2 regions of the Mycobacterium sp. IDUB_36 genome follow, and region 1 is predicted to be linked to the other one. Evidence: riboswitches for the same ligand, from Rfam matches in the RefSeq annotation. Region 1 holds a riboswitch; the other holds the start of a gene.
What was found. Region 1 has a riboswitch for S-adenosylmethionine ahead of ACZYW1_RS06025 (bifunctional o-acetylhomoserine/o-acetylserine sulfhydrylase). Riboswitches for the same ligand answer to the same signal wherever they lie in the genome.
Positions count from the first base shown of each region.

Region 1 (14,825 bases):
ATGCCTCCGAGAGCACGCGATGGGCGCGACGGTCCGGCCACCCGGGCCGCCATCCTCGATACCGCCCGGTCACAGTTCGGCAGCCACGGGTTCGAGCGCACCACCATCCGTTCGGTGGCCTCGGCGGCCGGCGTCGACCCGGCGCTGGTCATGCATTACTTCGGCAGCAAGTCGGGACTATTCGCCGCGGCATCGCAGTTCGTCGTCACGATTCCGGACCTGACCGGTGTCACCCCCGACCGGCTCGCCGACGTGCTGCTGCCGGTGTTCGTCGAGGCGTGGGGGCCGCAGGGTCCGCTGCTGCCGTTGTTGCGCGCGGCCGCGACGAACCGGGCGGCGGCCGATACCCTGCTGACAGTGTTCGTCGGTCAGGTGGCCCCCGCGCTGGCGGCTGTCACGCCCGACCACGCCCCCGAACGCGCAGCGCTGGTCGGATCGCAATTGCTCGGCGTCGCGGTGGCGCGTTACATCCTCGGCGTACCGCCGCTGACCGGCATGTCCGACGCGCGGCTCATCGAGTGGCTACGCCCGGTACTCGCCCACTACCTGACCGAACCCGCGCCCTGACGCTGCTCGACGACCACCAACGCACGCTCGGCCCAGCGCAGATTCTCTTCCTCGTAGGAAATCCCGCGCATCAGCGTCAGATACGGCCCCACCCGCGGCGCCGTGGCCAGGAACTCCTGTTCGGTACGGCCATCGAGAATGCGCGTGCGTAGCCGCTCGTAGCGCTGCACTTTGACCTCGGCACGGTCGCGACGCTCGATGATCAGCTGACGAACGGCCGCCGCGTCGCCGACGTCGAAGGCCTGCACTTTGATCAACAGCTCGTCGCGGATGGTCGACGGTTTCGGCGGCTTCGCAGTGAACTGCCGAATCGCCTCATATCCCGCTTCGGTGAGCGAGAACATCCGCTTGTTGGGCCGGCGCTCCTGCTGCACGATCCGCGCCTGGATCAAGCCCTGCTCGGCCAGCCGCTCGAGTTCTTTGTAAAGCTGCTGCGGAGTCGCCATCCAGAAGTTCGCCACCGACGCGTCGAAGTCTTTGGCCAGGTCGTAGCCGGACGACTCCCCCTCGAGCAGGGCCGCCAGCACCGCGTCACGCAACGACATCAGGCAAGCGTACCCGAGAGTAATCAACAAATTGATTAATCGCCTCTGGACTTAACCGGGGTCGGCCCTTATGGTCGAGCAGACCTACTCAACAAATTGACCAGTCGAGGTATCCCGATGCATCCCTTCCGCAAGGCGGTCGAAGATCGCGACGAGGCGGCCGTCCAGGCTTTGCTCGCCGACGACGTCGTGTTCACCAGCCCGGTGGCGTTCAAGCCGTACGTCGGCAAGCCGATCACCGCCGCGATCCTGAGCGGCGTGCTGCGGGTCTTCGAAGACTTCCGCTACGTCCGCGAGATCCACGACGCCGACAGCGGTCTGCACGCACTGGAGTTCGAGACCGGTGTCGTCGGCGCCCCCGGCGTGACGGTCAACGGCTGCGACTTCCTGCATGTCAATGCAGACGGCCTGATCGACGACTTTAAGGTGATGGTGCGACCGCTTTCCGGCGCGACGGCATTGTCCGAAGCGATGGCCGCACAATTTCCGCGAATTCAGACCGAAGCCGCCGCACTGGCCGACCAGTTGGCCAAGGCGTAGAGCACAGGGCCTCAGAAAGACAAGGGAGCAGCCAGACATGCGAATCGGACTGGGAATCAACTACGCGGGCGGCTTCAAAGAGGTGGCTGCCGAAGTGGCCGACCTCGAGCGCGCCGGCCTCGACATTGTCTTTGTGCCCGAAGCGTATTCGTACGACGCGGTGAGCGCGCTGGGCTATCTCGCCGCCAGCACCGACCGGGTCGAACTGGCCTCCGGCATCCTGCAGCTCTACACCCGCACGCCCACCCTGACCGCGATGACCGCCGCCGGGCTCGACTACGTTTCCGATGGTCGCTACACGTTGGGCCTCGGCGCATCGGGCCCCCAGGTGATCGAGGGTTTCCACGGCGTCCGCTATGACGCGCCGATCGCCCGTACCCGCGAAGTCATCGAGATCTGTCGCCAGGTATGGCGTCGCGAGAAGCTGCAGTACCAGGGTGCGCACTACGAGGTCCCGTTGCCGGCCGACAAGGGCACCGGCCTGGGCAAACCGCTGAAGCTGATCAACAAGCCGGTGCGAGAGCGCATTCCGATTCTGATCGCCGCGCTCGGACCCAAGAACGTCGAGCTGGCCGCCGAACTCGCCGAGGGCTGGCAGCCGATCTTCTTCCTGCCCGAGAAGGCGCAGGACGTCTGGGGCACGTCGCTGGCGGCCGGTAAGGCCAAGCGCGACCCGGTGCTGGGCGACTTGGAGGTGTTCGCCGGCCCGACCCTGGCCATCGGCGACAACGTCGAGCCGCTGCGGGAAATCGTGAAGCCGCACCTGGCGCTCTACATCGGCGGCATGGGCGCCAAGGGGAAGAATTTCTACCACACCTTGGCCACCCGCTACGGCTTTGGGGCACAAGCCGATCGGATCCAGGAGCTCTATCTGGCCGGCGACAAGGAAGCCGCCGCCAAGGCGGTTCCGGACGAGTTGGTGCGTGACGTCTCGCTGATCGGGTCGGCGGGCTTCGTCAAGGAGCGCATCGCGGCATTCCGCGAAGTGGGCGTGACGACCCTGAACGTGGTGCCGGTGGCCGAGACCGCGTCCGACCGGATCAAGCTGATCGAGACGCTGCGCGGCCTGGTGGACTGACCCTCAGTTCCGGGCCGCCGCCAGCACGGCATTGAAGGTCTTGCTGGGACGCATCACCGCGATGGTCTTCTCGTCGTCGAGACGGTAGTAACCCCCGATATCCGCGGGTTCGCCTTGCGCGGCAGCGAGTTCGGTGACGATCGCGTCCTCGTCCTTGCCGAGTTCGTCGGCCAGCGCGGCGAAATGCTTGCGCAACTCCTCGTCCTCGTGCTGTTCGGCGAGGGTGCGGGCCCAGTACAGCGCCAGGTAGTACTGGCTGCCCCGGTTGTCGAGTTCACCGGTCTTGCGGGACGGGCTCTTGTTGTTGTCCAGCAGCGCGCCGATAGCGTCGTCGAGCGTTTTGCCCAGGATCTTGGCGCGCTCGTTGCCGGTCTTGACCCCGATGTCCTCGAAACATGCTCCCAGCGCCAGGAATTCGCCGAGCGAGTCCCAGCGCAGGTGGTTTTCCTCCACGAGCTGGTGGACATGCTTGGGGGCCGATCCGCCCGCCCCGGTCTCATACATACCTCCGCCGGCCATCAGCGGAACGATGGACAGCATCTTCGCGCTGGTACCCAGCTCGAGGATCGGGAACAGGTCGGTCAGGTAGTCCCGCAGGATGTTTCCGGTTGCGGCGATGGTGTCCTCGCCGCGCATGACGCGCTCCAGGGTGTACCGCATGGCCCACACCTGCGGCATGATCTGGATCTCCAGACCTTCGGTGTCGGACTCCTTGAGGTAGGCCTTGACCTTCTTGCGCAGCTCGGCCTCGTGCGGCCGTTCGGTGTCCAGCCAGAACAGCACCGTCATACCGGAATTCCTACCGCGGGTCACGGCCAGCTTGACCCAGTCGCGGATCGCCGCATCGGTGACGATCGGCATCCGCCAGATGTCGCCCTCCTCGACGTTCTGCGAGAGCAGGACCTCACCGGTCTCGAGGTCGACGATGTCGGCGACGCCGTCCTCGGGGATCTCGAAAGTCTTGTCGTGCGAACCGTATTCCTCCGCGCGCTGCGCCATCAGCCCGACGTTGGGCACCGTGCCCATCGTGGTCGGATCGAACTGCCCATGGGTCTTGCAGAAGTTGATGATCTCCTGGTAGATCCGCGAGAAGGTGGACTCGGGGTTGACGGCCTTGGTGTCCTTCTGCCGGCCGTCGGCGCCGTACATCTTGCCGCCGGCACGGATCATGGCCGGCATCGACGCATCGACGATCACGTCGCTGGGCGAGTGAAAATTGCTGATGCCCTTGGCCGAATCGACCATCGCCAACTCGGGACGGTGCTCGTGGCAGGCGTGCAGATCACGGATCACTTCTTCGCGCTGGGACGCCGGCAGTGACTCGAGCCGGTTGTACAGATCGACCAGGCCGTTGTTGACGTTGACGCCCAGCTCGTCGAACAGCTCCTGGTGCTTGTCGAAAGCTTCTTTGTAGAAAGTCTTGACTGCGTGGCCGAAGACGATGGGGTGGCTGACCTTCATCATCGTCGCCTTGACGTGCAGCGAGAACATCACACCGGTCTTGTAGGCGTCCTCGATCTCGGACTCGTAGAAGTCGATGAGCGCCTTCTTGCTCATGAACATGCTGTCGATGACGTCGCCGTCATGCAGGGATACCTTTGGCTTGAGCACAATCGTGTTGCCGCTCTTGGTTTTCAGCTCCATCTTGACCTCGCGGTCGCGATCGAGGGTCAGCGACTTCTCGCCGTGGTAGAAGTCGCCGTGCTTCATCGTCGCGACGTGCGTGCGCGACGCCTGCGACCAGTCGGCCATGCTGTGCGGGTGCTTGCGCGCATACTCTTTGACGGCATTCGGTGCGCGGCGATCTGAGTTGCCTTGTCGCAGAACGGGGTTGACGGCGCTCCCCAGACACTTCGCGTAGCGGTCGCGAATTTCCTTGTCCTCGTCGGTTTTCGCGCTCTGCGGGTAGTCCGGGAGCTTGAATCCCTTGCCTTGCAGTTCTTTGACCGCGGCCACCAACTGCGGCACCGAGGCGCTGATGTTCGGCAGTTTGATGATGTTGGTGTCGGACTCTTTGGTCAGCCGGCCGAGCTCGCCCAGATTGTCGGGCACCCGCTGCTCGTCGGTCAGGTAGTCGGAGAACTCGGCCAGGATCCGCGCGGCCACTGAGATGTCGCTGGTCTGGATGGTGATTCCGGCGGGTTCCGCGAAGGCCCGCACGATCGGCAGGAAGGCATAGGTCGCCAGCAGCGGCGCCTCGTCAGTCAGCGTGTAGATGATGGTCGGCTGGTCGGCGCTCACGGTGTTTCTCCCGGTATCGGTAGATCCTGACGGGGGTTCGCGGTGAATCTGGTTGTCACGTTATCAAGCACGTTTGCGCTGATGTCGACCTCGATCTGGCCGCGCTTGCTACCGGTGAGTACACCCGGCTGACGGCTGGCACCCGTTCGCCTCGATGAGCTAAGCTTCATCTCGGTCATGAGCGCCAGCGTCAAGCCCCGGCTCGCTGGCCGGCAACCCTCCAACCGCGGTGGGGTGCTCCGGGTGAAGACCAGGTTTCGTAGCCAGCAGCGGCTACGCGGCAAGCGCGGGTCCGCCGTGATGGGCCCCCCGGAGTAGACAGGGAAACCTGATGCGCACCTACATGGGTCGGCACGTCACGCGTCGAAGCTGCTGAACACCCAGGCCGGTTGACGTCGTCCCCGCGACGACGTCCCGGGCCGCCTCAGCAACGAATACACATCGTCATCCTTTCCAGAAAGCCAACCATCGTGAGCACTGACAACGAACCCGATCCCAGCGAACACTGGTCGTTCGAGACCAAGCAGATCCACGTCGGCCAGAAACCCTGCCCGGCTACCGGCGCCCGCGCGCTGCCGATCTACCAGACCACGTCCTACGTCTTCAACGACACCTCGCACGCCGCCGCGCTGTTCGGACTCGAAGTCCCGGGCAACATCTACACCCGCATCGGCAACCCGACCACCGACGTCGTCGAACAGCGCATCGCCGCGCTGGAAGGCGGGGTGGCTGCACTCTTCCTCGCCTCCGGCCAGGCCGCCGAGACGTTCGCGATCCTGAACATCGCCGCCGCCGGCGACCACATAGTCTCCAGCCCCCGGCTCTACGGCGGCACCTACAACCTGTTCCACTACTCGCTGCCCAAGCTCGGCATCGAGGTCAGCTTCGTCGAGGATCCCGACGACGTGGACTCCTGGCGCGCCGCGGTGCGCCCCAACACCAAAGCGTTCTTCGCCGAGACCATCTCCAACCCGCAGATCGACATCCTGGACATTCCCGGGGTCGCCGCGGTGGCCCACGACAACGGTGTGCCGCTGATCGTCGACAACACCGTCGCCACCCCGTACCTGATCCAGCCGATCCGGCACGGCGCCGACATCGTGGTGCACTCGGCGACCAAGTACCTCGGGGGTCACGGCTCCGCGATCGCTGGGGTGATCGTCGACGGCGGCACCTTCGACTGGACCCAGGGCCGGTTTCCCGGGTTCACCGTGCCCGATCCCAGCTACCACGGCGTGGTGTACGCCGAGCTCGGACCGCCGGCCTTCGCGGTCAAGGCGCGGGTGCAACTGCTGCGCGACTTCGGGTCGGCGGCGTCGCCGTTCAACGCGTTCCTGGTTGCCCAGGGCCTCGAGACCCTGAGCCTGCGGGTCGAGCGGCACGTCGCCAACGCGCAGCGGGTCGCCGAATTCTTGGACGGCCACGACGACGTGCTGTCGGTCAACTACGCCGGGCTGCCCGGCTCGCCGTGGTACGAGCGGGGAAAGAAGCTGGCGCCCAAGGGAACCGGGGCCGTGCTGTCGTTCGAGTTGGCCGGCGGCATCGAGGCGGGCAAGGCTTTCGTCGACGCGCTCGAGCTGCACAGCCACGTCGCCAACATCGGCGACGTGCGATCGCTGGTGATCCACCCGGCGTCGACGACACACGCGCAGCTCAGTGCCGCCGAGCAGCTGTCCGCCGGGGTGAGCCCCGGCCTGGTGCGGTTGGCCGTGGGCATCGAGGGTATCGACGACATCCTGGCCGACCTCGAGCTCGGTTTCACCGGTGCCCGCAGGCGCGCCGGAGCCGGCGATCCGCATGCCGCGGCGGCGTTCTGAGGAGTCCGCAGGTGACAATCTCTGACATGCCGACGCAGACGCTGCCCGCCGAAGGCGAGGTCGGCGTTGTCAACGTGGGCTCGCTGACGCTGGAGAGCGGCGCGGTGCTGGACGACGTCAGCATCGCCGTCCAGCGCTGGGGTGAACTCTCACCGACCCGCGACAACGTCGTCGTCGTGCTGCATGCGCTGACCGGCGACTCGCACCTCACCGGCCCTGCCGGGCCCGGACACCCGACGCCGGGCTGGTGGGACGGAATCGCCGGACCGGGTGCACCGATCGACACCGACCGGTGGTGCGCGGTGGCCACCAACGTGCTGGGCGGCTGCCGCGGCTCGACCGGGCCGAGCTCGACCGCTCCTGATGGAAAGCCATGGGGCTCAAGGTTTCCGCTGGTGTCCATCCGGGACCAGGTCGAGGCTGACGTGGCGACGCTTGCCGCGCTGGGCATCACCGAGGTCGCGGCCGTGCTCGGCGGTTCGATGGGCGGCGCGCGAGCGCTGGAGTGGATGATCGCGCACCCCGACCGGGTGGGCGCCGGGTTGCTGCTGGCGGTGGGCGCCCGTGCGACCGCCGACCAGATCGGCACGCAGTGCACCCAGATCGCGGCCATCAAGGCCGACCCGAACTGGCAGGGCGGTGACTACTACGACACCGGGCGGTCCCCGGATGCCGGCCTGGAGATCGCCCGCCGTTTCGCCCACCTGACCTACCGCGGCGAGACCGAGCTGGACACCCGGTTCGGCAACTCGCCGCAGGTGGGCGAAGATCCCGCGGATCCGGCGTCCGGTGGCCGCTATGCGGTGCAGAGCTACCTGCAGCACCAGGGCGGCAAGCTGGTGTCGCGGTTCGACGCCGGGAGTTACGTGGTGCTCACCGAGTCACTGTCCAGTCACGATGTCGGTCGGGGCCGTGGTGGCGTCGAGGCCGCGCTGCGCGGCTGTCCGGTGCCGGCGGTGGTCGGCGGGATCACCTCCGACCGCCTCTACCCGCTGCGGCTGCAGGCCGAGTTGGCTGACCTGCTGCCCGGTTGCGCCGGATTGGAAGTGGTCGACTCGATCTACGGACACGACGGTTTTCTGGTCGAGACCGACTCGGTCGGGGTGCTCGTGCAACGGACCCTGGATCTGGCCGCGGCGAAGGGTGCGTGTTCGCGGTGACTCAGTATTCACAGGCCCGCTCATTGTCGTTCGGCTCTGAAGCGGCCGCGTACGAGCGCGGCCGCCCGTCGTATCCGCCGGACGCAATCGACTGGTTGCTGCCGCCCGGCGCCCGCGACGTGCTGGACCTCGGCGCCGGGACCGGCAAGCTGACCAGCCGACTGGTGGAGCGTGGGCTGGACGTGGTCGCCGTCGACCCGATCGCGGAGATGTTGGAGATGCTGCGCGTCTCGCTGCCGGGCACACCCGCACTGCTGGGTACGGCGGAAGATATCCCGTTGGCGGACAACAGCGTTGACGCGGTTCTGGTGGCGCAGGCGTGGCATTGGTTCAACCCGGCCCGCGCGATTCCCGAGTTGGCCCGGGTGCTGCGGCCTGGCGGGCGACTGGGTTTGGTGTGGAACACCCGCGACGAGCGATCCGGTTGGGTCCGCGAACTGGGGCGCATCATCGGCCGCGACGGCGATCCGATGCGCGACCATGTCACGCTGCCCGAGCCGTTCGCCGACGTGGAGCGCCATCAAGTCGAGTGGACGAATTACCTTACGCCGCAAGCATTGATCGATTTGGTCGCGTCGCGCAGCTACTGCATCACGTCGCCGACCCAGGTCCGCACCAAGACGCTGGATCAGGTGCGCGAGTTGCTGGCCACGCATCCCGCCCTGGCCAACGCCGGTGGTCTTGCGCTGCCGTACGTGACGGTGTGTGTGCGCGCGACGTTGACCTGACGTCGCGGCTGACTGGCCGGGGCTATGGTTCGTGGTGTGAAACTGACATCGCTCGTCGTCGGTTGCGTGCTGGCGATCAGCGTTGCACCGCCGGCCCAGGCTGACGAAAACGACAACGCGTACCTGTACGGCATCCACTCGGTAGGCGTCCCGGACGGGAGCCCTGCGGCCTCACCCGCGTACGGCAGGCAGCTGTGCGACCGACTTCCCGCGGTCGGCTTCGATCCGTTGGTGGCAGCGGTGAACCAGGAAAACAGTGCCAGCGGCCTGAACATGCATCTGTCCGCACTCGTCATTGGCGCGGCCCTGTCGAACTTCTGCCTCGACAAGGCCACCCTGGTGCCGACGACTCTGACCTACTAGGGCGCTTCATCGTCGTCGTCCCGGAGCAGCTTTTCCGGGTGGTGAAAGCTGTTGGTGCGGGGTTGGCCGTGGTCGAGGTGTGGTGGCGGGATCCATTCGGTGTGGCCGCGGGCGGTGTTGTGGGTGGTCCAGCCTTTTTCGGTGAGGTTGTGGTGGGGGCCGCAGGTCAGGGTCAGCCCGTTGATGTCGGTGACGGGGTTGGTGCGGTAGGGGTTGTTGTGGTGGACCTCGCACAAATACGCCGGCAGGGTGCAGCCGGGGGAGGTGCAGCCACGATCGCGGGCGTGCAACACGATTCGCTGGGCGGGTGAGGCGAGACGTCGGGTGTGATACAGCGCCAAAGCCTTGCCCTGGTTGAAGATGGCCAGGTAGTGATGGGCGTGGGAGCCCAGCCGGATCACATCAGACATCGGCAGCAGCGTCCCGCCGCCGGTCAGGCCGCGCCCGGCGCCGCTCTCCAACTCCTGCAGGGTGGTGGTGACGATGATCGAGGTGGGCAAACCGTGGTGTTGACCCAACTCACCCGATGCCAGCAGTGCGCGGCAGGCCGCGAGCAGGGCGTCGTGGTGGCGCTGGCCCGCGGTGGGGTGTCGCCCTGGATGGCGACCTGCGACGGGGTGCCACTGACACAGGGGTGTTCGTCATCGGGATTGCACATGCCGGGCGCTGCCAACTTCGCCATCACAGCGTCCAGGGTGGCGCGGGCTTCGGGGGTGAGCCACCCGCTGACCGGTGACATGCCGTCGATGTCCTGTTTGCCGATGTTCAGGCCGCGCCGCCGCGCGCGGTCGACGTCGGTGAAGTCACCGTCGGGTATCAGACAGTCCATCAGCGTGTCGGCCAGCTTGGCGAGCTCGTCGGGGCGGTGCTCGAGGCTCAGCCGGGCCAGCTGCGCCTCCGCCTTCGCGCGGGTGTCGAGGTCGACGACGTCGGGCAGCCGATGGAAGAAGCTGCGGATCACCGCCACATGGCCCGGCCCCAGGTCGCCGTTGCGTTGGGCGTCCGCGGTCGCCGCCAGCACCGGCGCCAACGGCTCACCGCTCAACGCCCGCCGCTCACCCAGATCGGCCGCCTCATGCACCCGCCGCGACGCCTCAGCCCGGCTGATCCGCAACCGGTTGGCCAACACCGCCGCCAGCTTGCCGCCCAACACAGCCGGGTCCTCACCAACCAGCTCCGTGATCAACGCATGCTCGATCGCCGGCTGAAGCCGGCGGAACCCTTCGAAGCGCTCCAGAACCGCGACCCGCTCGGGGGTGGTCAGCGCGTCGAAGCTCAGGTCCAGAGCACGTTTGTAGGCAGCGTCGAGCGCGTCGAGAACCTCGACGATCTCCTCACGACTGCCAGAACGCATGTTCGAATTATATTGCTGGGCACCGACATCCGGTGCTCCCCGAAGCGCAATTGTGGATAACGCTGCGACTGTGGATAACACCGGGTCAGGCCAGACACCACGATCACACCGGCATGCCGAGGACATCACCCGCCCGCGCCGTCCCGTACAGGACCGCGTGTCGCGCCAAACGTACGCGAACCTTTACCCCGGCGTGTTCTGAATGTGACTGCACTAGAACATAGTTCGATTCGAACCACGCAACGCGAAGGGGTAGCGATGCTCACCAATCAGCCACTGACCGTGCGTGCACTGATCGGCCTGGCATGCCTGATCACCGTCGCCACCGCATTTTCGATCCCGGGTGAAGCCGATCCCAGTGACGACAACTTCATCGACGCGCTCAGCCACGCCGGGGTCGAGTACGGCGAACCGGGTAACGCGATGGCGGTCGGTCAGTCCATCTGCCCGATGCTGGCTCAGCCAGGCAGCAGTTTCGCCGCTGCGGCCTCGGGCGTCGCACGCCGCGGTATCTCACCGCAACTGGCCCGCGCGTTCACCAAGATCGCGATTCAGACCTACTGCCCCGAGCAGATGTCAAACCTGATGGGCGGCAACAGCGTCACCACCGCTCCGCGCTTTTAGCGGGTCCCGAGCGGGTCGATCGTCCAAGCGATGTAGACCATCGCCGTGGCGACCGTTGCCATCGTCGTGAAGTCGATTGCCTTGCTGCGCACCACCAATAGGCCGGCCCGGTCCTCGGTCAACGCCAACCGCAGCACCGCGGCCACGCCCACGCCGATCCCGATCAACAGCGCGCCCCGGCGCCAGAAGTTGGCCGCTACCAAGCTGAATGCCACCACGAAGATCAACGTGACCCAGACGATCGGCCACTGCGGCCCAAGTCGACGCATGACTAACGGCTTTCGGCCAACTCGACGACATTGGTCAGCAGGAACGCGCGGGTCAGCGGTCCGACGCCGCCCGGGTTCGGCGACACGTGACCCGCGACATCCCAGACGTCGGGATGCACGTCGCCGGTGAGTTTGCCGTCGACCCGGCTGACGCCGACATCGATCACGGCGGCACCGGGGCGCACCATGTCGGCGGTCAGCATATGCGGCACACCGACGCCCGCGACGATGATGTCGGCTTGCTTGGTCAGGGCCGGAAGATCACGAGTTCCGGTGTGGCACAGGGTCACTGTGGCGTTCTCCGATCGCCGGGTCAGCAGCAGGCCGAGTGGCCGGCCGACCGTGACGCCGCGACCGATCACAACCACGTGCGCACCGGCGATCTCGACGTCGAAGCGCCGCAGCAGGTGCACGATGCCGCGCGGCGTGCAGGGCAGCGGCGCTGGATCCATCAGCACCAGCCGGCCCAGATTCGTCGGGTGCAGCCCGTCGGCGTCTTTGGCGGGGTCGACGCGCTCCAGCGCGGCGTTCTCGTCGAGGCCCTTGGGCAACGGCAACTGGACGATGTAGCCAGTGCATTCGGGGTTGGCGTTGAGTTCGTCGATGGTGTCGTTGAGCTCGGCCTGGCTGATATCGGCGGGCAGATCGCGGCGCAGCGAGGTGATGCCCACCTTGGCGCAGTCGGCGTGCTTGCCGCGCACGTATGCCTGCGAACCGGGGTCGTCGCCCACCAGGACCGTGCCCAGCCCCGGGGTCTTGCCCGCCGCGGTCAGCGCGGCGACGCGCTCCTTGAGATCGACGAAGATCTCGTCACGTGTGATTTTGCCGTCCAACGTGATTGCACCCACGTCGTCCAGTTTGGCATGTGCGCCCGCGCCGATGCTGGACCGATCCACGGCGACCCGCTGCGTTCGGCTCCGCCGACCTTGCAGTCGCCACTGTGCCCGATTGTCGGCGACCCGCTGCGTTCGGCTTCGCCGACCTCGCCATCGCCGATAGGCTCCCTCACATGTCCGAAGCCCCGGACGTGCTGGCACCGGCAAAGCTCGGACCCATCACGCTGCGCAATCGCATCATCAAATCCGCCACCTTCGAAGCCCGCACGCCGGACGCGCTGGTCAGCGACGACCTCATCGAATACCACCGACTGCCCGCCGCCGGCGGAGTCGGCATGACGACCGTCGCCTACTGCGCGGTCTCCCAAGGCGGCCGCACCGAAGGCAACGGGATCTGGATGCGCCCGGAAGCCGTGCCCGGGTTCCAGCGACTCACCGAGGCGATTCACGCCGAGGGCGCGGCGGTCAGCGCGCAGATCGGGCACGCCGGCCCCGTCGCCAACGCGCGCTCCAACAAGGCGACGGCCCTGGCGCCGGTGCGGTTCTTCAACCCGATCGGCTTGCGATTCGCCAAGAAGGCCAGCCGCGACGACATCGACGCCGTGATCGCCGCGCATGCCAACGCGGCCCGGCTGGCCGTCGACTCCGGATTCGACGCGGTCGAGGTGCATTTGGGCCACAACTACTTCGCCAGCGCATTCCTCAGCCCGCTGATCAACCGACGCAACGACGAGTTCGGCGGGTCGCTGGAGAACCGCGCCAAGGTCGCCCGCGGCATGGTGTTGGCCGTCAAGCGCGCCGTCGGCGACCAGATCGCCGTCACCGCCAAGCTCAACATGTCCGACGGCGTGCGCGGTGGCATCTCGGTCGACGAAGCGATCACCACCGCCAGATGGCTGCAGGACGACGGCGCCCTGGACGCGATCGAACTCACCGCGGGCAGTTCGCTGGTCAACCCGATGTACCTGTTCCACGGCGACGCCCCGCTCAAAGAATTCGCCGGCGCGTTCAAACCACCGCTGAGCTGGGGCATGCGGATGACGGGCAAGAAGTTCCTCCGCGAATACCCGTACCGCGAGGCCTACCTGCTGCGGCACGCCAAGCAGTTCCGCGCCGAGCTGACCATCCCGCTGATCCTGTTGGGCGGCATCACCAATCGCGACACGATGGATCTGGCGATGGCGGAGGGTTTCCAGTTCGTCGCGATGGGCCGCGCGCTGCTGGCCGAGCCGGACCTGATCAACCGGATCGCCCGCGACGGCGCCGGGGTGCATTCCGCCTGTACGCACTGCAACCGCTGCATGCCGACGATCTACAGCCGCACCCGCTGCGTGGTCACCGGCGCCCCCGACCTGCTGGCACATTGACCGCCCGTGTCTATCGAAATGGATTGAACGGCAGCCGATACAGTCGGCCCAGTGAGCCAAGCAGCTAATGTTGGGCCGATGAGTCACGCAGCACAGCCCGCGCTGACGGTCCGGTATGACGGGTCAGAACGCACTTTCGCCGCAGGCCACGACATCGTGGTCGGCCGCGATCTGCGCGCCGACATGCGCATCACGCATCCGCTGATCTCCCGGGCACACCTCCTGCTCCGCTTCGACCAGGGCCGGTGGGTGGCCATCGACAACGGGTCGCTGAACGGGACCTACGTCCATGGCCGCCGCGCACCGGTGATCGACCTGCAAAACGGCCAGACGATCAACATCGGCAACCCTGACGGCCCCGCGCTCAGCTTCGAGATCGGCCGGAACGACGGGGTGGGACGGCCGCCGCAGACGACGTCGATGCCGATCGCCCGGGCCGGCGCGCCCGCACGGCCAGGCCCCGGCCCGCAGCAGCCGAACCGCCCGCCGCCACGACCGCAGGAGCCGCCGCCGGGCCCTGGGCCTCGCCCCTATTTAGGCGGACCACCGCAGCAGCCGTATCCGGGACCACGGCAACCCAGCTACCCGCCAGGTCCAGCTCCCCAGGTCCCGTCGTATCAGCCGCCGCCCCCGAGGCAACCCGCACCGGCGCCGGTCAATTACGCGCCGAAGACCGAGATGGGGCCGGCGCCGAAGATCAGCACGCCGCCGGAGGCGGGCAATCTCGCCACCAAGATGATCCAGGCGATCCTGCCGGGCTCCTCAACCCCGGACAAACCCGCCGGATCGATGACGATCGGCCGCGCCAACGACAACGACATCGTCATCCAAGACGTCCTGGCCTCGCGTCATCACGCGTTCCTGGTCGACTCGCCGCTCGGCACCGAGATCCGCGACGCCAGCAGCATCAACGGCACGTTCGTCAACGGCGTACGGGTCGGCTCGGCGGTGCTCAGCGAGGGTGACGTCGTCACCATCGGCAACATCGACCTCGTCTACACCGACGGCAGCCTGGTCCGGCGCACCGAGGCCGCGACCCGGACCGGCGGACTCGAGGTCAACAACGTGCACTTCCGGATCGACGGCAAGGAGCTGATCAACGGCATCTCCCTGACGGCCCGCCCGGGCAGCCTGACCGCGATCATCGGCGGCTCCGGTGCGGGTAAGACCACGCTGTCGCGGCTCATCGCCGGTTACACCCGGCCCAGCTCCGGCAACGTCACCTTTGAGGGTCACGACCTGCACGCCGAGTACGCCACCATGCGCAGCCGGATCGGGATGGTGCCCCAGGACGACGTCGTGCACCGTCAGCTGACGGTCAACCAGGCGCTCGGCT
Region 1 covers NZ_JBVAXH010000001.1:1,221,119-1,235,943, forward strand. Annotated here, with positions in the region: gene ACZYW1_RS06000 (TetR/AcrR family transcriptional regulator) at 1-567, shown strand; gene ACZYW1_RS06005 (PadR family transcriptional regulator) at 543-1,112, opposite strand; gene ACZYW1_RS06010 (nuclear transport factor 2 family protein) at 1,230-1,652, shown strand; gene ACZYW1_RS06015 (LLM class F420-dependent oxidoreductase) at 1,690-2,730, shown strand; gene ACZYW1_RS06020 (NADP-dependent isocitrate dehydrogenase) at 2,734-4,971, opposite strand; SAM riboswitch class IV at 5,145-5,264, shown strand; gene ACZYW1_RS06025 (bifunctional o-acetylhomoserine/o-acetylserine sulfhydrylase) at 5,442-6,788, shown strand; gene metX (homoserine O-acetyltransferase MetX) at 6,800-7,948, shown strand; gene ACZYW1_RS06035 (class I SAM-dependent methyltransferase) at 7,945-8,676, shown strand; gene ACZYW1_RS06040 (DUF732 domain-containing protein) at 8,713-9,039, shown strand; partial or broken gene ACZYW1_RS06045 (HNH endonuclease signature motif containing protein) at 9,036-10,393, opposite strand; gene ACZYW1_RS06050 (DUF732 domain-containing protein) at 10,652-11,017, shown strand; gene ACZYW1_RS06055 (DUF3017 domain-containing protein) at 11,014-11,286, opposite strand; gene ACZYW1_RS06060 (bifunctional methylenetetrahydrofolate dehydrogenase/methenyltetrahydrofolate cyclohydrolase) at 11,289-12,134, opposite strand; gene ACZYW1_RS06065 (NADH:flavin oxidoreductase) at 12,296-13,489, shown strand; gene ACZYW1_RS06070 (ATP-binding cassette domain-containing protein) at 13,568-14,825, shown strand, end outside.

Region 2 (14,825 bases), on a different contig from region 1:
GAGGAAGACTGGGATGATCTGCTGTCCGAAGCGACCGACTTCCTCAAGGAGCAGGCCCGATTAGGCCGCCTCACCTCTTACAGCGAGGTCAATTGGGCGATCGCCCGCCGTTCGCGCCTACAGGTCTTCGACTTCGCACTGGATCGGGACCGAGATGCGATGGGTGCAATCCTAGGCGATATCTCGAAAAAGAACCTAAGCGATTGTGGCGCAATGCTTTCCGCGATTGTCGTCTACATCGACCGCAACGATGCCGGCGGCGGCTTTTACAAGCTTGCACAATATCTTGGACTGCTCCCTACGGACGCGACAGCTGACCAGAAGTTAGCCTTCTGGACCACACAGGTCAGTAAGGTCCATGCGCGTTACGCACGGCCTCGCCGGCGTCGCCCCGAATCGTAGCCTGTCATCCACGCCGGATGTCAGACCTCTTCGTCGAGCACTGCTCTGAACTCCGGGGGCAGAACTACGTTGTCAGGCTTGTCGGCGAAAAGTGGGGCGATCTGGTCGACGCGCCGAGCCAGGCTGCGGTGACCGCGTAGAGAAGCGACCAGACCGCGCAGCGTGCGCCGGTATCCGAGCAGTACCGCGGATGCCGCCATTCCGGCCGGCAGGACCACCAACCACTACGCACCGTTCATGGCTCCCATCATCGCACCGAGCACCGGCCTGGCGCGGCTCATTCCTAGCACTGAGCGGCACGCTGGCGTGCGATCACTGGGTACCGCGTGTCGTGGCAACAATCTGTCCGGTGACCGTGGCAGCGTCGAAGCCGTGACCGATGAACCATTGGTGACCGATGCCCTGTTCCACTACACCGACGTTGGCGGCCTGAAGGGAATTCTTGAGAGTCGCAAGCTGTGGGCAACCCACGTCGGTTATCTCAACGACTCGCAAGAGTGGCACTTGGGAATGAGGCTGATCAAGCAACAGGTCGACCTAATTCCCCCACCCGAGCAGACCAGCGGTATCGGCCAACCTCTCACCCCCCTTGGGTCGGCCATGCTCCGTTCGAACTTCGACATGCTGTGGACCGAAGTTCCGAAAGTTGCAGGACCGTACGTCACCTGCCTATCGGCGGTCGGGAATCAATTGAGCCAGTGGCGCGGCTATGCCGCAGGTGGCGGCGGTTACTCGCTCCACTTCGATGCGAAACTACTGAAAGAGCAATTAGATTCGTGGGAATCCGGCATAGCGCTTGCTCGCGAGCACGTCTACACCTTGCCAATCCGGAAACGCGAGCTACACCGGGTTATCTACTACGTGAAGGAGCCTGACAAACCCGTCGAGATCGATGCGCTTCCAATGATTGACGCGCGAGTTAAGGTATTAGCCAACACATTTGAAACTTTCACGAAGAACATGGTTGATGATCTGTTTCTCCGACAGACCCCGCCGCCGCCTGATCTCGACATCAGAATCCAGCGGGCGCTCGGACCCGATATGGCGTACCTCTTGAATCTGGCGACGCGCATTAAGGACGACGGCTTTGACGAGGAACAGGAATACCGAATCATAACCTTCGGCGAACCAACCCTGTTCCACCCGAACGCAACTGGATTGATTCCGCGAATTGCGATGGATTTCAAACCAGCGTGCCTACTCGGTATCACGGTCGGACCAGGACAGCACATGGACAAACGTGAGTCGTCGGTGCGGATTTACCTGAAGCACCTAGGGGAAGATTTCGACCACGTCGAGGTTTCGCAATCAGATATTCCATTCACTGGCCTGTGAACGCTGTTGCAGCCCCAACGTGAGTCATATGACTCACCTAAAAATAGTCAAGTGCGGCAGCGAGTCTCAGTTGGGGGTAGACCGAGACTCACTGCCACCTCCCTCGTGCCTGCTGCGTTGACACGAAGCGAAGCGCCATCGCACCAAGCTCTAATCCGCCGTGGCGTAACACTGCATCCGTTCCGAGATTCACAGCGAGCTGCCTCACTATTGGCAGCCGCAGCGCGTGACTCGCGTCCGCGACCAGGCAGGCCGCCGACGAGAGCCACCGCCGGCGGCCTGAGCTGGGCACCGCCTGGTGGCTGAGATCAAGCTCCCAGAACCGGCAGCCACCGCCTCGACTGGTGCCTCATGGTGGCGCTCGCCATCTCTACTGATGATTTCTTCTAACCGCACCATCGCGGAAACCGCCCTCGGCCAAACCACGGTCGGAAGCGGTTTTCTGTGCGAATCGCGACGGTTCTGCGGAGCCGGCAGATGTGTCGGATCAAAGAGATAGCCTGCCCAACTATGACCGGAAATGAGGCAATTCGGGACATTTGGCGAGCCATCAGCCAACAGGTCTCGTCTGACCAGCCAAGCTACGTAGCGCATGCCTTGAATGCACTTACCGAGGGGTTGCCAGATGTGCTCTTCGCTCACGCACCCGACGGTGACAAGCTTCGCACGCTGTACTGGATCGAAGGGTCGACGTTCGGCAAGCTCAACGTCGGCGACTCCGATCAAGGGCACCCCGGCGTACCGTTCACAGACGGATGGGTGCGCCCACTGTCCGAACTATCACGCGTTGATCTCCGCGTAGTTGTAGTGCCCGACCGCGCAGTCCCAAGTGAGGTCGAAATCTATTACGACGCAACGTTCATCTGGCAAGACGGGCAGACATCGGAACGACTCGACGGCACGTTCTCTGGCAACCACTACGCGCGGAAAGCCGCCAACTCTTTGATAGAGACCGCCCTAGACTACGTCCGTTCTGAAAAGGTTGCGCAAGGGGTGTCGAGCAGCGAAAGAGGGTCATAGGTCCGCGTGGTCCCGCGACGCCCGCTCGTAAAGCGACTTTAACGTCCACGCACCAATAAGCGCTGCCGCGCACCATATTTGAGAACTGCAGAATCCAGCTGAAGCTGCGCGGGCCTCACGAGGACTGCTTAGAGTCGGCATCGCAGTGCTGCTGAGCAAGAAGGAAGATTGCGACACGCCATGAGCCGAACGCACCCGACCCACGCGCTGTTCGCGGTCGGCGCAATCGCGATGTCTTTCTACATGGCGGCAGTCGCGGACGCGGACCCCGACCCACACATTCCCAAGGGCGGATCGCTGTTGCGCCAAGGCGGACTAGGCAACGTGGCGGTGATCCCGTATTGCGACGGTGAACACTTCCCGGACAGCTCCTTCTGGCACCAGACCGCGGCCAGCCCGTTCGGGGTTGGCGGTCCGGCATCTGTGCCGTGGAATCCCCCGTTCTCGTCAAGCCGTGAGCGGACGCCCATCCATCACCAAATGACGACTTCGGCGCTGTTGTTCTCTCCCCCAACACACCGTGTCGCGACCCGTTGGGAACCGTCGTTGAAGTGCGCCCGGTATCCGGCGGTGCACCCCATCTCGTAACGCTCGCCTGTCACCGGCGAGTAGGCCACGATATCGGCTCCGTCATCGGCGGCATAGAACGCGCGTCGCTCGTTCTCGGCGAACAGCAAGTGGTATGACCACCAACAACACCCCCGCGACCGTCACCGCATATGACGAACGTCTGCGATTCCGATTCAGCCGGTGCCGGAGGCGGCGCCGCAGCAACCGTCTTCGTCTCAGTCACCGTGGAGGCCGCAGCCAGCTCCGGGGCCGACTCGGCTACGGAGGCCGAAGAAACCGCGGCGGAGGGTGTTCTGGCTCCCGTGCCGCCGGTGTAGTGGCGCTCCGCCCGTGAAACACGGACAGCAGCAAGCCAATCAGCCCAGCGACGGATACCGCAGTCAACGCGACGCACACCCGTAGCCACATCGTTGTCCGTTGCCGCATATCCAGATAGGGCACTGTGTTGTCGGCCCAGTTGTCGAGCGACCATGCGCGGGCGTGCTCGGTCGGGCTTTCAGAGGATGCCAGTTCCGTTTCGTCTCCGCTCATCGCGGCAGCACCCCCTATTCCTCAACTCAACGGTGAGTCGTGTTCGCGCGCCCGGCATGGCGTTCGGCCAAATACAACTGTTCGGCGCACCGCAATCAGGTCCGGCGGCACGGCGGTGCCCGGGTCGGCCAGCACCGCGGCCTGCACCGGCTGCGGCAGTGCGGCGAACTAGTCGAGGTCGTCGCTCATCGGCCGAAGGTAGCACCGGTGTCTGACAGCTGCTGGTTAGCCGATTTCCCGACCGTGATTGAAGTACGCCATTTCCACTGCGTCGGGTCGGACGCCTTGCGCGCTCGCGATTGCGTTCGCGTGTTCGAGCCAGCGGTTATAAGTGGAGGACTCCCACGGCCCGGTACGCGAAATATCCCAGCCATCCACGTCTTTCAATGCAACTGCGACAAATTGGTCGAGAATAAGGGCCCTCCCCGACTGGTCACCGTCCGCGCCGGCAGCGTATAGAAATTTCGTGAAGAACGAGGGTCCGAGATGCTTGAGATTGTTCGGTTGACCACGGAGCATCGAGTAGTACGCGTCCACGATGTTGCCGCGACTGAGTTCGTCAGCGACCGCCTGCAGGCAATCAGTAATCCGGGCGGCATCGTTGTCACGGAACACGCGTGCACGACGACCCACAAGAAACGCCGAACCCCCGGTACCCCACACGTAGCAGGCGACAAGGGTTTGAGGTAGACCATCGACCGTGAGCAGGTCGCGTCGCTTGACCCTGTGATACCCGCGCTCCAGGGGCGGGAGTTCGTCTAAGAACCTGCCCCAACCGTCTGGCACTCGGGGTGTCCACCAGATTGGGCGAAATCGGAAGCCGTGTTCAAGCACTGTGTCGTCGTCGGGGAACTCCACTCGCTCAACGCTACTGGCCCCACCGGCAAATTTAACCTCAGAGCCTTATTTCGCCGAACAAGGTGCGACCGTGTGCCGCCGAGGGCTAAATTCGATCCGCCACGGATATGTCATCTGCGATGATCTGCGGGGCGGCTACAGCCGAGGGTGGGTGACCGCTCGCGCCGCCGGATTGCCCGGCCTCTCCAACCTCGGAGCGGGGGCGCTACCACCGCTTCCGCGGCAACTGCTCGTCAATACCGCCTGGGTCGCCTTTGCCCCGAACTTTCCCACACAGAGTGAAAACACCATTGGAGGAGTAGACAGGTCGTTGCTTGCGGTGCTCTGCTTTCAATCCCATCGATAGCCTTGCAGCGCAACAGTACTGACGGGCCCGCCTTTGTGTCATTCCGCGAGCGTATTTACACGGCCGCACAGCTAAGCGTAGTCACAATCGCCGACCACGCGGCCTGCAGCTTGGTGTGACCCTGATGCGGCTATAGCGTCCTACTTGAAGTAGCCCTGGTGCCAGAGGTCGTAACAGGTCTGGCTGGCCGCCAACCTGCTGGCTCGGCTTTGTCTATGACAATCAGTTGATTCGCCAGCGCGTCAGCGTGATTGGGGTCCAGCCCGTGAGGGCGCTCCAGTTCCCTGAATCGCCTGCTTGAGGCCGTCGAAGAAAGCTTGAGGCTGGTTCAGGAGCGCCTGGACAAGCATGTTCGGTGTTGGGGTCAGCGTGAGCGACCCAGCTGGTCCGAATAGGGCGGCAGTGCCCCGTCAACAGCGCGGTGTCAAAGGCCTTCATAATCGTTCTGTCCTTCAGTAACAGCGCTGCAACCGGCTACCAAGATCGCCGGCCGGCCAGAGTTTCAACGCTGACTTTGCCATCGATGCACGGACCACGAAGTCGGAGCCAATTATTGCGTGCCGTCACGTTTTTCCTTCCCACCCTAGACACCGCCAGCATCATCCCGAGCCCGCCGATGATTGTGGAGGCGAGCAGCACCCCGGTCCTCACCGCACTACGCAGTCAGCGCCAACTCTGAGATTGAGGCAGTCAACCCCCATCGCGCCGTCCATGGCCTGATCGGTCACATACATGGTGGTACCCAAGTGATGCGCAGTGGGCTGGGTCGGGATGAAATAGAGGAGCCAGCCCTGGGCCGGCCAACAAGCTTGCGCCCAGTACCCGAATTCATGGCCTCATTGCGGACACGGTTGTTTAAAATCTGATGCACGCAGGCGGGAAGGGGTTGGTTTGGTCCGTAGCCATCGGCGCTGCTGGGATCGAAGGTCGGCGGCGGATCGTACTGCCACGAACCGCCGTGGCATTCAGTGACTTGCGCCGGACATTGACATCCGTTATGCCAGAGTCAGGATTTCTCGTTTGGGGGTGGTGACGATGGCGAACAGCGGACGACCATGTGTTGACCTGGAGGCCCTGGCGTCGTCGGAGGCGCACGTCACCGGACGGGGTGAAGGCCTGGCGACGACCCACCTCTCGTCGGACAACCAGCTCACGGCAGCGCAGTCATGCTGGGTGGGCAATTCGGCGCTGGCATTAGGCGCGAAGACGGCGAAGTGGTTGGAGACCTCGCGCGGGCTGGTGATAAGCGTCGGGACCACGCGACAGATCTCAACCACGATGGCCATAGTTTTGCCGAGATGAAGCGCGACCACGTCGAGAAGCTACAGGGGCTGCACCCTGCCCCTGAGGGCCTCACCGGTTCGGTCTGACCCTGATGGTGTTGACGGTGGCCGACATTGAGCGGTGGAGCGCCGGGGCGGTGCGCGATGTATTCCATGTCGCCACTGCCCGAGGCAATGCCACCCTGGACGCCTCCCGTCAGCTCAGCACGCTCGCCGTCTTCGACACCTGGGAAGGCGCGACGGCAGAAGCCAGAAAGCACACCAACGCATCGATCCGCCAAGACCTCGATGCGCACGGCAACGAGTCCCTGGCCGTAGCCCGGGCGGCAGGCAAGGCTGCCAACGACATCGAGCATGTGCAGTCCGAACTACGGACGCTGCGCGCCGACGCCACCGCGTTGCACATGACGATTGACGCGGTAAGCAACAAGATCGTTCCAGCGGAGAAGATGCCGCCGATGGAAGCAGAAATTGCGGAGATGCAGCTGCAACCACGCCTGGACAAGATCCTGACCGAAGCTAATGCAGTCGACGCCGAGCTGGCCGCCGCCATCAATATGGCTGACGGTGACACACCAATTCCTGCTGGCCCCAGGGCGCAATTCGACCCTCGGAATCCATTCGTCGACGATCCACGGTTTGGCCACTGGGTCAACGTCACGCCACCGCCGTATACCGGCGAGACCCCACCGGCACCGTGGACAGGTCACAAATCGCTGGAAGGGTATCCCGGCAAAGGCCCGGGCGGGCCCTCGGGCTTCTATGTTCCGGGCGGCAAAACCTGGGCCGACGACAGCGCCGCGCCGATGGCCTTCCTCACTGAGCAATACCGCTTCCGCATTTCGGGCGAGGATTACACCGGCTACACGCGCATGGTGGGGGGCCGGCAACAGCAGTGGGTGCAGTACACCTACGACGCCCAGCGGTACACGCAGGTCAATCTTGGGGCGCAGGCATGGGCGTCGAAAGGGTCCAACGAGACTACCGGCGAATTGGGCGGTGTAGCGACCGGCGGGCTCGGAGGGATAACGCCGCCACCGAAGATAGAAGCGTGGCAGCCGATCTCGCTGCCGCAAGTTGCATCATTGTCGGGTACCAACCCGGCAGCCACGTTCTACATACCTGACGGGTGCGGCGGCCAATTCACGTTCAGCGGCGGCGTCCCGGTAGGTGGGATGGCACCTCCGCCAACCATTCCGAGCATGATCGCCGGCTCGTAAGCGGCGGCCGCGCTTCTCGATAGTTACCCGTCATTCTCGGTGTCCCAGTGCACCCAGTCCGGGAGCGGAGTTCGTGGCATCGCGCCGTGCGCTGAGGCTTCGTTGCTTGGTTGACCGCGATGCTCTTTCCACCTCGGGTCCTCTCTGTTAGCCCGACTTCGGCGGATACCACGGATCACGATGGTTGCTGCTCCTCCGATGACGAACACCAACAAGGCGAGCTTTGCTACGGCCACCGCGATAGTGATCAGCATGTCAGCGCTGCGGGGCCTGAGTCAGCTGCAGATGCGGACACGCCTTTTTCAGGGCGGTCGTCGCGCTGTACACCAGGGTGGTTGCGCGCATGCTGTCATTGTCCACGGCGGGCGCTGGTGAGGGTGATGGCGAATTAACGGATAGGGTAGCGGCGGCGCGCTGTCCTTTCGCCGTCAAGGCGGTGCCTTCGGCCCAATTGTCCAGTTGGGTCTTGAAGTCGGGAGCTAAGACCGTTACCTGCGCAGCCCGGATATCGTTGGCCATAGCGGATTCCGCGTCGGCGACGGCTAGAAGATCGCTCGTCTCCCCGGCACCGCTTTGCAATGCGGCAACTGACTGCTCCATCTTATTCCATTTCGGCCCGAGCTGTTCTACGACGCCGCAGTCATCGTGGGAGGCGGCGCGTTGGTTGACCCGGGTTGTCCAGACCGTGGCGGCGGCGGCAGCGATGACCAGCGCGACAATTCCAACCCACAGCAACATCCGACGTCGGCGGCCGCTGACTGGAGACTCACCGTCTGCCATGTATGCGAACTTACCTCGCGTCGACGCCTCCCGTAAGCGACGGGCGCAAGAATCGTCAGGCGGGTCACGAGGTGTCGGCAAGCATCGGAGGCCGCCCCTAAAACTGGGTGCCGTTGCTACCCACTAATCCTGGTGTCCGTCTGCGCGACAGCGCAACTCGTCAAATCGTGGAAAGGCCTCTCGTCGCTGCTCCTGGACGAATCAACGAAAGCTCCGGGTCTTAGCAGCGGGTAACCATGATTCGTCCCCCCGGTCGATCGGCCAAGGCCGCGCTTTCCGCAGCCGCGCGCGTCGTACGAGTAGCACCGCTCCAGCCCTTGTCATTGCGCGCCGCTGACACACAGCCCTGCCCGGAAGCAATCACGTGACAGACCGCAGCGCCCGTGCGTTGACAGTCATCGGCGGCGGCATTATCGGCGGCCGCCTTCGACGGATAATTATCCGACGCTCCCCATCTAGTCCCGTTATGTTCCACAGAAATTGCGGACCATGTGGTGTCCGCGCGGGCCGCCGGTTGATCTGTAGATACATTGACAGCCGCAACCACGATGGCCATGACCACAACTTGGATGATTTTATGCATAACCTGCCTAAACGTCAGTACCTTGCGAAGAATTCTCTTTGCTGAGAGCGTCGCAGCGAACTTTAAGGCGCTCACAGGTGTCTGGCAAGCGTTCGGCAGCAGATCTACAGGTTGCTGGTTCAATGGTTGCGGACAACACCGACACGGCCCCAGTCCCATCGACCTCGGTCAGGCTGACTTTCCGGTGCGGCGCAAGCGAGCGCGTGCAAACTTGATGCCTTCGAAGCGGGCCTGCGTCCCTCATACGATGGAGCACCATCGATCGACACCGTCTCCTGGCATGGCGACTGGTACACCATGGTGGGGGCAGCGGATGCCCAGCCCAGCGCTAACGCCCCCAGCCAGGCGTCTCTGGTAGCACTCGGAGAGCAATTTGCCTAATTGTGCTCCGCATCGGCCCCCAGATCATGGCGAGAGATCCCGTGACCGGTCCGCCGACGTTGAAGGCCGACTCACCGTGCTTTTCAGCTAATCTTCCCGGCAACCGGACGCCGTTTCCAATCGTGATGGGTGGTAATAGCTGAACTGGGGGCCGTCGACGAAAAGGCGTACGTGACTCGCGTCGGTCAGTTCATAGCCGAGGGCGGGTGAAGGTACTGAAATGCCTTGCGCGCGATGACGCCTAGCTGGCGGGGTCGCTCGGGCTGGGGTTCGCCGATCCAGCCCTTCTCTGCGGCCTTTTTGCGGGCCTCTACGTCGTCACTCACCTTTCAGCGTGCTCCGCATCGAGGTCGGTCGAAATCCAAAGGCAGCTGAGGCACACCTTCACCGTCCGCCACCGGACCGGTGAGGCGTGGTGGGTCACCACCGCAGTCACATGGGATTCTTCGCGGCCACCACGGGGACCCCTGGCGATCCACTCGTGGCGGGCCCGCTGCCTCTCGCCGAAGAGACCCATGGACATCTCGGCTGTCTTAAATTTGGCCAGCCAAAAAGCTCCCGCATCAGGATCGGCGGTTTTGGGGTACAAGACTCTCCAGTAATGGCGGTACGGCTCGTCATCAAGTCGCCATACGGCAGGCCAGTAGGCCCCGGAGTCATGTCCGAGTTCCTCCGCCTGATCGTTTTTCTCGGCGTCGTCGGGCTGTTGGATGCTTTGGGACGCTTGATGTTCAGTCATTGGCGGTCCTCGTTTAGGCCCCGGCACATTGGGGCGCTCTTGCCAGGCACCGGCTGGTGTCGGCCACTTCGTCACCCGGACCACCCACGAGCGTGGGGTTGGTGTGCGCCGAGCCGGGGCTTAGTGGCGCATCTCGTGAAGCGATTGAATTCTATCGGGAACCTATCGTTCAGTCGACAATCACCAGTTCGGCTTGCTGACGCTCGTCGGCGGACCATCCAATAACTGAAGTCCTTGCAACACTGAGATTCCAGCAACGTGATGACATGCGGCGATTTAGAGGTGGGTGACACCCGAAAGCAACTGTTCGAAGCAGGTTTCGAAATCTTAAACGGATGGCGGAACGCCTCGGCGGACCGGTGCCGAGGGGCAGCGAAGAATGGATATGCCTTCGCACCGACGGCTCGTCGCGAAAGCGCTGGGAAGCGAGAAAGGCTGCCCTTCAGCGGGCCGCGGCGTTGGGTCTCAGCGACTACGACGAGCCGTCACTCTTCGATGACGTGTAGTCGCCGCGCTCACATCGAGAGTATTTCTTCCGGCCGGCGCGGGCTGATCAGTGACTCATAGTTGGCTACCGTCTCGATAAGGAACGCGTCTAGTTCCCCGCCGTGGCTCTCCATCGCCATCCGTCGCACAGAGTCGGCGAGGAGGCCACCGTCGATGAGGATGATCGGGTACTGATCGTCCAGCATCTCTTTCTGCGCGGGCGTTGTATACCAGCCTGTCGTGACGTAGACGCCGATCCATCCACGCCGAAGTCGCGCAACGACTCTCGCGAGTTGTTCGGCGCTGATCCCGGTTAACGGTTGAACGCACTTAGCCTGTCCCAGTACGACCAGCGATGTCATCGCACGTTCAGTTCCGACGTCGAGCCGGCCAACGAAATCGGTTCCACCATCGCCGCTTCCTCGGGTAATCCATCCCTGCTGAAACTGGCCTGCGCCGCCTCCCAGCACCTCTGCAGCGACTTTTAGCGCGAGCACCTCGAATGAATGTTTCTTCCCGTCGAAGTGTCTGTAGATCTTCTGAAGCGTCTTGTCTTCTGCGGGACCACCCGGCTTCTGGCCCGCCCGCGGCACCACTCGCGAACTAAGGACACGCTGGCGGATGTCCGGCAGCGCGGGCGACCCACCAGACACCCAGTCTCTCCATGCTTTTGGCGCGTATCGCAGTGTGTTTGGTGATGCCAAGCCCGGGTCACGCCGATCATCGATCCAGCGCCAATCGACAACCTCACTCTCGGTTGCTATCTGAAGCAGGGCAAGGTCAAACACGTAGTTCGGGAAGGTCATTCCACTCGTCGGGTCGCGCTGCACGACCGTTTCGATCCGCTTGACCACAGCCACTCCGCAGAACTCGACGTGCCCTTTCGGCTTGCCGCGGTAGGTGACGCTCCGAAACACCATGATGGGCGGGGCAATCGCGCGCTGCGCGCGTGTCGTTGCCTGGTGAAGAAGCGCCGCCGCGTGAAGTGGGCCGTTGCCGAGTGTGCTTCCCACTCGACCGATCGAAGACACCTTATGGTCGCCGAAATACCGGACATGACCGTGATCGAGATCGAAGGTGTCGTGCCATGGAGTATCCTCGCCGCCGGCCTTCCAGGGGCTGGAGCGCACCGCAATGACGGGGCGCCTCTTCCCGTCAGCCGCCGTCACCTCGCCGGGGTAGTTGATGCCACGTTCGAGTTGAAGCCTGGTCCCGTTTGTCGCTACGGTCGTGAAGTAGAAATTCGGCAAGCCATCGACGACAGCATCCGTATCGGGCACACCCCGTGGATATCGGAGGATCGACGACACGCGCATGGGACGCGAAGGCATCGGCCCTTGCGATACTTCCGGATCTGTCACCGGAGATACTGGCGCACGTGGCGAGCCACTGCTGAGGCCAGTCCAACGGGCACCGCGTTGCCGATCTGCTTTGCGATGTCGATCTTCGAGCCGCACCAAAGATAGTTCTCTGGGAAATCCTGTAGGAGTGCGGCTTCCAAGTGTGTGATGGGTCGGTTTACCCGACGGGACGGCTTGGCGCGATCCCATTGCGGGTGAAGGTACTGGCCCTTCTCCGGCTTGAAGAACTCCGTGCGGATTGTCAATGACGGTGCATCCCAACGCATGCGGCCCATCACATCGTTTGTGCCGGTCGGCTTGTTGCGCCAGCAGTCGGGCAGCAGCTCGTCGGGAAGGTCGAACCGGCCACCGCCCGGCGGGATGCAGTCGTACCTTCGCATCGATTGTTCGCGCGGCGTACGCCCGACATGGAGGTCGAGCCACTTGAATGGGCCGGGCAGATCCTCCCCGAAAAAGGCCGTCCGCGCTTCCGGAAGGAATGTGGTGGAGGGCTTCTCGGGCAGGCGCGCGATCCGATCCCGAACCGTGGCCCACGGCTGGCGGGCAAGTCGGCCGTGGGTCGGTTCCAGCAGGTCGATGCGACCGATCCGAGATCCGATGACGATCGTCCGGGTTCGTCGTTGGGCTACGCCGAAGTCAGCGGCGTTGAGATGTCCGAAGCTCAACTCGTACTTCGAGAGGCTGCCGTCTTCGACTTCTGCCCTCAGCAACTCGAACTCGCTGGTCTGCATGAAGCGAGCCACGTTCTCGATAACGAAGACCTGAGGGCAGGCGTGCCGGACGACCCGCAGATACTCACGCCAGAGCGAGTTACGAGGGTCATTGACGTCCTTCGATCCCAGGTTGGAGAAGCCTTGGCAGGGAGGTCCCCCGATGACGACATCTACCTTCGGGATGCTCTTGGAGTCGACCGACGCGATGTCCCGCCACCACATGTGGTCCTCGCCGAAGTTCGCGGCGTAGGTCGCGGCAGCGCTCAGGTCCCACTCAACCGCCATGGCGGGCTCGAAGCCAGCACCGACGAAACCGGTTGTCATACCGCCGCAGCCTGCGAACAGGTCGATCAGGGTCGGCATACGAAGATGGTAGTGCCGCGGTCGGACACGTCGTGTGATCGCCATGCCGGAGATCACGCCGTGGTGTCGCCTTCAACATCCGGCCGGCGAGTAGAAAGCGACCGACTGCCCGTTTGGGGTCTATTCGGTACGGTGCAATGGTGCGACTAGTCCTAATGGGCAGCATTCACCGACCTCGACAGCAACACCGTCGAGATCTACCGCGGCCCAGCCAACTCCGCGGCATGGAACGAATACAGACGTAAATACATCGTGATCAGACTGCTTGGACTCGACATTCCGCCCACCGATCCATCGAGCGGGCGTAGCCGCTGTCGGCCCGCTGCCCCGTCGCCGCGAATCCCGTGAAAGCATTCTCAGACATGACGAAAGAGTCGCCTTCAGCCGAAGATCGGACCGCGGAAAACGCGATCGGGGACGATGCCAACGCCCGGGCAGCCTACGCCGCGATCGCGGCCCGCTCCTTGAGTCACAACAGCCTCCAATGGCAGACCCCGTCCCTCGCGCTCGCCGCCGAGGCCTTTCTCCTCCAAATCGCGCTTGGACACGACTCAACGGGGCCAGCACGCCTAGTGGCATCAGCCCTGAACGTGATGCTTTCTCTGCTATGCATTCAACTGATGGTCAAGCACCGCTTGACTCAGATCGACGACCGTCAGACCTTGATCCGACTCGAGAAGCGATTGGGGTTGCCGCCCTACCACCAGAAACCCGTCGTCTTAAACGCTCCGTGGTGGGAGAGACGGGTACGCACGAGTAGCACAAAGATTTGGGCTGCCGGATTCGGAACACTAGGCACCGTCGCGCTCGGCATCTTTTTCGTAACCCTTCACAGGTTCCTCTGCTAGTGCGGTCGGCCTTGAAGCATGGACACTTAGCAGCTCCGCGCGCGAATTCGCGCCATCGCCGCCCCGCCTGCTTAACAGCTGGTGGTCGCGTTCTTTGACCCGAACAACACTTTCGACGCCGGCACATTCGACACGCTCCCTAGCAATCCTCGTGACGCATTCTCGACCAGCGACCTGCTCGCGCTCGCGATGCTCGACGTAGCGCCGAGACCACTAGCCGTTCGCGCACTCCTCAAGTCCGACTTCTCCAAGCACCTCACCGCTGTAAGAGACGACCTGGATCTGTGGGCGGCCACAGACGAAGACCTGAAACCCGCATACCGCCTGTGGGACGAGTTGATCGCTTTGCCTGACGTCGGCCCGACGAGGGCGAGCAAGCTGCTGGCCCGTAAGCGACCCCGGCTGATTCCCATCATTGACTCGGTAGTCAGAACGAGCTACGGGCTGACGAGTCAAGACAATTCGTGGATTGCACTGCGTGGGGCATTGCAAAAGCGACACTTGCGGTAGGAGATCGACGCAATACGACCCGAGCACTTGTCGTCGAAGATTACGACATTGCGACTACTGGATGTAGCTGCATGGATGCGCGGCAGCCGCTCGAAGGCTGCCGAGAGAGAGCGTCGAAAATTGCGCCTTTGACTCTTCCATGCCCAGCATCGACTGGGGTGCCGAATGTGCTATACAGCGAATGATTTAGCGTAAGAACCGATTTCACTAAATCGATACACTCGACTCAACTATCAAGCTCGGGATGTTCTTCGTTCAGATCCCAGGAAATCCACAAACAACTCAGGCACACGTTGACCGTTGAGGATCGCACTGGTGACGCGTGATGGGTGATGACCGCCGTCTGTTGGGCGACCGCACGGCCGCGTCTGGGGCCACGCGCGATCCACTCGTGTCGCAGCCGTTGTCTCTCGCCGAATAATCCCGTGCACATTTCTGCGGTCTTCCACTTGGCATACGAGTGTGCCGTGGATTTCGGGTCCCCGCACTGGGGGTA
Region 2 covers NZ_JBVAXH010000002.1:462,945-477,769, forward strand. Annotated here, with positions in the region: gene ACZYW1_RS20550 (hypothetical protein) at 1-402, shown strand, start outside; gene ACZYW1_RS20555 (hypothetical protein) at 423-620, opposite strand; gene ACZYW1_RS20560 (DUF2971 domain-containing protein) at 640-1,737, shown strand; gene ACZYW1_RS20565 (hypothetical protein) at 2,248-2,757, shown strand; gene ACZYW1_RS20570 (hypothetical protein) at 2,938-3,345, shown strand; gene ACZYW1_RS20575 (8-oxoguanine DNA glycosylase OGG fold protein) at 4,084-4,716, opposite strand; gene ACZYW1_RS20580 (hypothetical protein) at 6,058-6,375, opposite strand; gene ACZYW1_RS20585 (hypothetical protein) at 6,450-7,565, shown strand; gene ACZYW1_RS20590 (hypothetical protein) at 7,821-8,345, opposite strand; gene ACZYW1_RS20595 (DUF4189 domain-containing protein) at 8,566-9,087, opposite strand; gene ACZYW1_RS20600 (hypothetical protein) at 9,632-10,048, opposite strand; SAM riboswitch class IV at 10,079-10,189, opposite strand; gene ACZYW1_RS20605 (hypothetical protein) at 10,384-10,554, shown strand; gene ACZYW1_RS20610 (restriction endonuclease) at 10,564-11,814, opposite strand; gene ACZYW1_RS20615 (DNA cytosine methyltransferase) at 11,892-12,971, opposite strand; gene ACZYW1_RS20620 (DUF6308 family protein) at 13,901-14,329, shown strand.
Region 2: linked by a shared signal. The riboswitch ahead of ACZYW1_RS20600 (hypothetical protein) and the one ahead of ACZYW1_RS06025 (bifunctional o-acetylhomoserine/o-acetylserine sulfhydrylase) in region 1 are both predicted to bind S-adenosylmethionine.